4 regions of the Thalassospira permensis NBRC 106175 genome follow, and region 2 is predicted to be linked to each of the others. Evidence: predicted binding sites of a transcription regulator. Region 2 holds the regulator's gene; each other region holds the start of a gene.

Region 1 (2,204 bases), on a different contig from region 2:
TTCTGGATCAGGGACCCGGCCTGGGTCATTACCTGTATCGGCAGTGCCGTCTTCACCTATTTCACCGCCCATCTGGTTGAACGGCGTTATGTCGCGCTGATCTGGCTTGATGCGCTTGGTCTTGCGATGTTTGGCGTGACGGGGGCGGCTATCGGCCTTAACCTTGGCGTATCGCCATTGGTTGCCATCATCCTTGGCACCATCACGGCCACATTTGGCGGCATGGTCCGTGATGTGGTGTGTAACGAAATCCCGCTGATCCTGCGCCCTGAAATTTACATCACCTGCGCGCTTCTCGGCGCATCAATCTATGTGATCGGCACCGATATACTGTCGCTTCCCCGTGCCCCGGTCGCCCTGATCGCGTTCCTGTGCTCCTTCGCCCTGCGCGCAAGTGCCATATGGTTTAAACTGAGCTTCCCGGTCTATAGGGCCCGTCCGGGGCGGGAATACTGAACCTGTCTGCTACTCGACAATCAACTGCACCCGGTCACTGGAAAAGGCGGTAATCCCGTATTCAATCGGTACACCGGCAGAATCGACATCAACACTTTCCGTCGATATCACCGGCCGGTTTTTGGCCTGTTTCAGCAGGCTGGCAACGCGTGATGATGGCAACTGGGCACTGATGCGGGTGGTTTTGCGGCTGTAATCATCGATCCCGAAATGCTTGAAAGCTTCGGTCAGGGATTTTGTCTGGGTAAATATCTCGACAATCCCCTCGAACCGGGCAACCGGAAGATAGCTTGTCGCCACCGCCAGCGGAATGCCATCGGCCTCAGACACGGAAAACAGTTCAACAACCCGCGTCCCCGGTTTGACATCCAGAAACTGGGCGATGGTCGCACTGGCTTTCAGGATTTCAGACGAAATCAATCTCTTGTCGGGCAATCGATGACGGCCCGATACGATCTGGGAAAACCGCGTTTTGGCACCAAGCGGATAATCCAGAATCTGTTCCTGAACAAATGCCCCCCGCCCCTGTTCGACACGCACGACATTGGCATCGACAAGGGCTGACATCGCACGTCGCACCGTATGGCGATTCACGCCGAATCGGCGAACCAGTTCCATCTCGGTCGGCATTTTATCGCCAGGTGCGAAGACCCCACTGGCAATATCGGCAAGAAGCTGTTTTTCGATTTGCTTCCAGATAGATAGCCCGGCTTCCCAATCCATCGAAATCCCCATTCACAAAACTTTCACCGCAAGGCCTTTGCCAAGCCCGCGTAATCGTCTTATAACGTGAATATGTATAGACGTCTAGACAAATTTTGAATTTGTCGATACCCGCAAGGAAGGATCAAACAGATGACGGCGCAACCCGCCCCGCAATCCGGATCAGACCACGGATCGAACATCGATCCCGCCACACAGGCACGCCAACGCTGGATGGCGGTGCTGGCCCGCACGGACCGCACAATTCTTGAACAGGAATGGCACGATCATTTTGCCGATGTGCAATGGAGCCACCTGCGCGAACCGCAAATCGGCATGGTCATGGTGCGCGGTCGCGCCGGTGGGGCCGGGCAGCGCTTCAACCTTGGCGAAATGACCGTCACACGCTGCGCGGTCACTTTGTCCGATGGCACGGTCGGTCATGCCTATGTCAAGGGGCGCGACAAGATACAGGCACAATATGCCGCCCTGTTTGATGCGATCATGCAACGCGACGATGGTGCGTCCGATTTCATCGACATGCTGGCCCGCCAGCAGGCCGAGGCAAAACGCGAAGCCGCCCGCAAGGTCGCCGCCACCAAGGTCGATTTCTTTACCCTTGTCCGCGGAGAAGACGAATGACCCCACAAGCCCGGACCCCCGAATTGCTGCGCGGTTTTGAAAATGCCGCCTTTGACTCCAATGCCGTGTTTCGCACCCTTCTTGATGCGATGGCCCATCCCGGTCGTATTTACGATCTGCCGCTTGATCTCCCCGCACCGGCCGGGCTGAACAAATCCGCAACCGCCTTTCTGCTGGCGATGGCCGATATGGATACGACAATCTGGCTGTCACCTGGTTGCGCATCGGACGGGGCCAATGCCCATCTGAAATTCCATTGCGGCAGCCCGATCACCGGCACACCGTCCGCTGCCGATTTTGCCGTGGCCAACCTTGGCGAAGATCTTGGTTTCATCACCGATCTGGCGCTTGGCAATGCCGAATATCCCGATCAGTCGGCAACCCTGATCCTGATGGTCGAAGAC
Region 2 (2,204 bases):
GGGCAACCCGCACGCAACCGAAAAGACCGTCGCCTTGCTGCGACAGCATTATCCACATCTGAAAATCTTTGCCCGTGCCCAGGACATCACCCATATCGGTCCGCTGTCACGCAGTGGTGCCGATGCGGCCATCCCCGAGGTACTTGAAACCGGTTTACGCCTGTCCGATCACGTTCTGGCGGCCTGCGATATCCCGCAGGAAGATATCGATCTCGAAATAGCCAAGTTCCGGCGTGCCGATATGCTGCTGATGAACGAACTTGCCCCGCGCACCGCGCGCCAAAAAACCGAAGACCAGGCACAAAAAACTGCCAAACCGGCAAAATCCAGGAAAAGCACCTGAAACACAAAGACCCCCATCACAAGAATGGGGGTCTTTCGTTTCGTCTTCCGGAATAACCGCAATCAGGCGGCTTCGACATCCAGTGCATAACCCGCGGCACGAACCGTGCGGATTACATCGCGCGTTCCCTTGACGTCATTCAATGCCTTGCGCAGACGACGAATGTGAACATCAACCGTGCGGGTTTCGACATAGATATTCGGCCCCCAAACCGCATTCAGAAGCTGCTCGCGCGAGAAAACCCGCCCCGGATGTTCCAGGAAATAACGCAGCAGACGGAATTCGGTCGGGCCAAGATGGATAGCCTTGCCGTTACGACTGACACGATGGGCGGCCAGATCCATTTCGATATCGGAATAGATCAACTGCCCTTGTGGTTGCGCCGGACCGGATCGACGCAGAAGTGCGCGAATACGCGCCAGCAATTCACCAATCGCAAACGGCTTGGTCACATAATCATCGGCCCCGGTATCAAGGCCGCGGATGCGGTCGCCTTCTTCGCCACGCGCCGTAACCATGATCACCGGCAAATCGCGGCTTTCAGGCTTCCGGCGGATCTGGCGGCAAACCTCGATCCCTGACATCACCGGCAGCATCCAGTCCAGAAGGACCAGATCGACATGGGTTTCGGCCAGAATTTTCAACGCTTCGTCACCGTCCCCGGCTTCGACAACCTGCATCCCCTCGCGTTCGAGGTTGTAGCGCAACATGGTTACGATTGCAGCTTCGTCCTCGACGATAAGAACCGTTGGGTCCATCTTCCTATGCTCCAGTGTCACTCATTCGGTTCTACGACGGCAAAGTTCGCCGCGTCATTTTTTGGCCGAGTATCCATCGGCAGGTCTTCGCCCTTGATCCGGTAATAGATCGTTTCGGCAATGTTGGTCGCATGATCGCCAATACGTTCGATATTCTTGGCGATAAACAGCAGATGGGTCGATGCCGTGATGTTACGCGGATCTTCCATCATATAGGTCAGCAGTTCACGGAACAGGGAATTGTACATATCGTCAACTTCCTGATCGCGCGCCCAGACACGCTGGGCCTTTTCCGCATCACCCTCGATATAGGCATCCAGAACGTCCTTGATGATTTCCTGGCACAGCTTGGCCATGTTCGGGATCACCTGAACCGGGCGGATCGGCGGCACCTGGTTAAGAACCTGCGCACGCTTGGCGATGTTTTTCGCCAGATCACCTATACGTTCCAGATCGTTGGACAGTTTAAGCGCGGTCACCACCTGCCGCAGGTCATCTGCCATCGGCTGACGCAGGGCCAGAAGACGTACGGCAAAATCCTGCACTTCCTGTTCCAGCGTATCGATACGGTGATCGGAAAGAATGACCTTCTCGGCCAGTTCCGAATCCCGTTTAACGATCGCACGAATGGCGGAAATCAGCTGACTTTCGGCAAGCCCGCCCATCTGCGAAATGATGTTGTTAAGACGGGTCAGTTCTTCGTCAAACGAACTGACGATATGATGTTTCTCATCGACCATCGAAAATACTCCTGCCCGGACTTAACCGAAGCGACCCGTAATGTATCCCTTGGTGCGCTCGTCCTTGGGATTGGTGAAAATCTGATCGGTTTCGCCCACTTCGACCAGCTTGCCGAGATGGAAAAACGCCGTGCGCTGCGACACGCGGGCGGCCTGCTGCATGGAGTGCGTCACGATCACAATGGTGTAGTTCGAACGAAGCTCGTCGATCAGTTCCTCGACCTTTGCGGTTGCAATCGGGTCAAGTGCCGAACACGGTTCATCCATCAGGATGACTTCGGGGCTGACGGCAACCGCACGTGCAATGCAAAGACGCTGCTGCTGCCCACCAGAAAGACCGGTTGCCGGTTCCGGCAGACGGTC
Region 3 (2,204 bases), on a different contig from region 2:
GATCTCGCCGGTCGGCAGGTTCGGGTTGACGGTTTCGGCGGTACGTTTGACGACCTTGCCGTCCACCGTGATCACACTTTCGGCGCGCGACTTTTCAAGAACCGCGAAAAGCGGGCTTGAAATATCGATCACGATCTGGGTGATGCCGTAATGGTCGCGCAAATCGACAAACAGAAGGTTGCCGTGGTCGCGCTTGCGGTGGATCCAGCCGGACAGGCGCACTTCCGCATCGGCGTCAGAGGCGCGCAACGCATTACAATTGTGTGAACGATAAGGATGCATGGTCTTTCCAGGTTGCTTTGTATGCTTGGTATTTTGGGCCACAAATTTGGCGCAAAGGTGCATGGCTGCACCGCGCTGTCAAACAAAAAAGCACCGCAATCCAGCCACTCCGGTCAATTCGGGGGGCTTAAATCGGGTGATCTGTCTGTTTGCGCGACGCGGCGCTTGAAATTCTGCGGTATAAAACGCTGCCAAAGCCCCGCCGTCAAGTGCCCGTCGCAATGGTCTGCATTGCGGGCCGGAATTTCAGGTCGGCGGCGCACCGATCCCCTGCAAATCCTTGACCTTTACAAAGCGGATCAGGCGCCCGGTCTCAAACCGAACGTCCGCCCAATGCTCAACATCAAATTCATACTGGCAAAGACCGCAGGTCGGATATTTACGGTTCATTTCCAGCAATGCCTCGCCATCGCCCTCGCCAAACAGCCGGGCGGCGAAATCGGCAAGTCCCGGATTATGGCCGATCATCATCACACAGCGGGCCTCATCATGGGTGTGCCCAAGGCTTTCAAGCAGCACGGCCTCGGTCGCCATATAAAGGTCTTCGTTGTAGATCACGTCGGATGCACTGGCAAAATCGCGCCCCAGCAGGGTTAATGTCTGAACCGCACGTTCGGCGGTTGAACACCAGATCAGATCGGGCACCAGCCCCTGTTCATGCAAATAGCGTCCCATCACCGGGGCCGCCTTTTCGCCGCGCCGGTTCAGTTCCCGGTCGTGATCGGATCGGGATGGGTCGGTCCAGCTTGATTTTGCATGCCTGAGCAGAAGCAATGTCTTCATGAAATCGGATATCCGGTGTTCTTAAGGAAAGCAGACTTTTGCATGCCACATCGGGCGCTGTGAAGCCACCAAGAAAACTGACTTAAAAATTTAAGAAAATTGCACCCCGACAAGCAGTTATCCTATACTCCAATCGCAACCGGGACCTGTCGCTTTATTTCAAGGACACAAACCCACTTTCGCAGGGAGCATCGCGTGACCCACGCCGCCGTTATTCAATCAAGCGCCATCACACTTGATTCGGACAAGCGCTTTATAAACCGCGAACTTTCGTGGCTGGCCTTCAACGGCCGCGTCCTTGAAGAGGCTCAGAACAAGCGGCATCCGTTGCTGGAACGCGTGCGTTTCCTGTCGATTTCCGCCAGCAACCTTGACGAATTTTATATGGTTCGCGTTGCCGGTCTGGTCGGGCAAGTGCGCGCAAGCATGACAAAAGTCAGCCAGGATGGCATGAGCCCGTCCGAACAGTTGCGCGCCATCACCTATCACGCCAACCAATTGATGCAGGACCAGCAACGCATCTGGCAGCAGATCAGCACCGAGATGGAAAAGCATGGCATTTCCGTGATCGGGCCGGAAGACCTGACCCAGACAGATCGCAAATGGCTGGACGGCTATTTCATGCGCGAAATCTTCCCGACGCTGACGCCGCTTGCGATTGATCCGTCGCATCCCTTCCCGTTCATTCCGAACCTTGGTTTCGCGATTGTCATGCAGCTGTTTGACCCGGCAGACGGGCATAACATGCGCGGTCTGATCCCGGTTCCGCCGAAAATCGGGCGTTTCCTGCGCCTGCCGGGCCGGACAGAACGCTATCTGCCGCTGGAACAGGCGATTGTCCTTTACCTTAACAAGCTGTTCCCCGGTTTCGACATGATCGAACACGGCCTGTTCCGCGTTATCCGTGACTCGGACGTTGAAATCGAGGAAGAAGCCGAAGATCTGGTGCGCGTTTTCAAAACCGCCCTGAAACGCCGGCGGCGCGGCAGCATCATCCGGCTTAAAGTCAATGCCGAGATGCCAGAAGACCTTCTGGATTTCGTGGTCGACGAACTTTCTGTCGCCCCCGAAGAAGTCGTCAAGGTCGACGGGCTTGTCGGGCTTGTCGATGTCAAACAGCTGATCGATTCAGATCTGCA
Region 4 (2,204 bases), on a different contig from region 2:
CGACCGAGGTTTTCATCTTTTTGCAGGGTTGCGGCATTCGGGAAGGCGACCGGATCAAGGGTCAGTTTTCCGACGCGGGTTTCTTCGCTGTAGCCGTCATAGTCGCGTGAGTCGCCTTCGTTTGCCGTCAGGACCCAGGTTTTGCCGCCGATTTCGATAGCATCGATCGTGTCTGGCATATACATGCCCATCACAGGCCATGTACGGATGTTGATTTTGCCGTCCTTGTCGCTGGCATCAAATGCGTTGACCGAATGGTCCTTGAAGCCAAGACCGGCAACCCGGACAACGTTTGCGGTTTCAATATCAATGATCGCCACCGCATTGTTTTCCTGAAGTGAAACATAAGCCGTTTTACTGTCTTTCGAGACGGCGATATATTCCGGCTCGACATCCTGTGCCACGGTCGACGTTCCCGGGTTTGATGTCCGCATGCCATAAGGCAGGTCCACATCATTCAGGAAGCCAAAGTTTACCGTGTGAACATCGGCATCTGACAGATCGGCGAGATTTCCCGATACCGGGATAATCGAAACACTCCCTTCCGGGTCGTTGTCAAATGCGTCGTTCGGCTCGCCTTCGTTCGCGACCAGAACGTGCTTGCCATCCGGAGTAAATTTGATCATGTCGGGCAATGCACCGACAGTTACAGCCGCAATGAAATCACCATCCGTGTTAAAGAACACGGCCTTGCCCGGTGCCTGTTTGTCGTCATCCTCGACAGCCGCTGCGACAATATTGCCATGAACGGCAACGCTGTTTGCCGCCTTACCCCATGCCGAAAGCTTGACCGAACCGATTTTTGCAAGTGTTTCAGGGTCCGACATATCAAGAATATCAATCGACTTGTCGCCACCATTGACCACGAATATGCGTTTGGTCACCGGGTCAAAAGCCGGAATTTCCGCGGCCCCTTCGTCAAACATGCCGGTTCGATAGTCGCCCATCGGCACGATTGAAAGCGGCTTGGCGGCAGGCGACGCCGTATCAACGGCCATTACCATGTTTTTTGACGTTGTCGTGGTGCCGCAGGCACCGAGCATAACCGAAAATGCCACCGTGGCCATCAAAGAATAACGCATATTTCCCCCTGAAAACTGGATGAACCGTGGCAGACAAACTGCGGACAATGCGTAACGGTTTAATGACCTGACGATGACAGTTTCATAAATATCTTCGGGGTGTTGATGCTCCAAACAACGACTTCTGACGTAAGGAGGAAAAGGTTCACAAGGTTCGAACAGGAACAATAAAATGGCCCCAATGAATATTGCCGTGATCGGTGCGGGAATGGCCGGCCTTCGGGCGGCGGCCACACTTCATGCAGTCGGCTTTTGCGTAACGGTTTTTGAAAAAAGCCGTGGTGCCGGAGGGCGACTTGCAACACGTCGTACCGAATTGGGCAATTTCAATCATGGCGCCCAATATGTCACGGCACTGCATCCGGAATTTCAATCATTCCTGCAACAGGCCGAACATCAAAAATCCGTTCGGAAATGGCAACCACATCTCCTTCGTGGCGAAAAAGCAACCGCAGGGGCACCGGCATCGGCTTTGAAACGTACAAATACGGCTGCAGATATCTGGTATCAGGGGTCACCGCAAATGAACAAACTGATCACCCCGCTGCTTGATCCGTTTGAAATCCGCAAAGAACACCGTATTACCTGTATCGAAACCGCCGGACCACGCAGCTTTATTCTGCATGACGATCTGGATGGTGAATTCGGGCCATTTGACGGTGTGATTGTTACCGCCCCTGCCCCGCAAACCGCAGAGCTTCTGCAACCACTTGCCCCAAGATTTGATCCCATTGCGGATGTGGAAATGGCACCGTGCTGGGCAGCCATGATTGCATTTGCCAAACCGTTGCCCACGGCATTTGATGCCATGATCCATCCCGATCCTGCGATCAGCTGGGCGGCACGCAATGGCGATCACCGTGATCTGATCCATCGACCTTCACCTGATCTTTGGGTTCTGCACGCAAGTCCGGAATGGTCACGTGATCACCTGGAAGAAGACAAGGAACGCATCGCATTCCTTCTGCTTGAAAAACTGCATAAAGCTAGCGGTGCAAAGCTTCCCGATGTGGTGTCCATAAACACGCATCGCTGGCGATATGCCCGCACGATCAAACCGCTTGGAAAAAGTCATCTTAGCGGCATGAACGGGCGCGTCATTGCTGCGGGCGATTGGTGTCT

Evidence for each region. The regulator PhoB, encoded in region 2, activates phosphate uptake and scavenging genes when phosphate is short. The targets are predictions, from matches to a motif close to TNTCATAAAACTGTCA.
Region 1: the regulator PhoB is predicted to act here: its motif matches at 1,190-1,205, upstream of phnF (phosphonate metabolism transcriptional regulator PhnF).
Region 3: the regulator PhoB is predicted to act here: its motif matches at 1,144-1,159, upstream of SMB34_RS06785 (RNA degradosome polyphosphate kinase).
Region 4: the regulator PhoB is predicted to act here: its motif matches at 1,157-1,172, upstream of SMB34_RS15480 (choice-of-anchor I family protein).

The regions. Positions count from the first base shown of each region.
Region 1 covers NZ_AUNC01000023.1:26,733-28,936, reverse strand. Annotated here, with positions in the region: gene SMB34_RS12005 (trimeric intracellular cation channel family protein) at 1-456, shown strand, start outside; gene phnF (phosphonate metabolism transcriptional regulator PhnF) at 466-1,179, opposite strand; gene phnG (phosphonate C-P lyase system protein PhnG) at 1,312-1,800, shown strand; gene phnH (phosphonate C-P lyase system protein PhnH) at 1,797-2,204, shown strand, end outside.
Region 2 covers NZ_AUNC01000001.1:116,048-118,251, reverse strand. Annotated here, with positions in the region: gene SMB34_RS00425 (cation:proton antiporter domain-containing protein) at 1-343, shown strand, start outside; gene phoB (phosphate regulon transcriptional regulator PhoB) at 406-1,101, opposite strand; gene phoU (phosphate signaling complex protein PhoU) at 1,119-1,841, opposite strand; gene pstB (phosphate ABC transporter ATP-binding protein PstB) at 1,863-2,204, opposite strand, start outside.
Region 3 covers NZ_AUNC01000011.1:11,956-14,159, forward strand. Annotated here, with positions in the region: gene aspS (aspartate--tRNA ligase) at 1-282, opposite strand, end outside; gene SMB34_RS06780 (SixA phosphatase family protein) at 529-1,065, opposite strand; gene SMB34_RS06785 (RNA degradosome polyphosphate kinase) at 1,261-2,204, shown strand, end outside.
Region 4 covers NZ_AUNC01000034.1:139,668-141,871, forward strand. Annotated here, with positions in the region: gene SMB34_RS15480 (choice-of-anchor I family protein) at 1-1,082, opposite strand, end outside; gene SMB34_RS15485 (NAD(P)/FAD-dependent oxidoreductase) at 1,255-2,204, shown strand, end outside.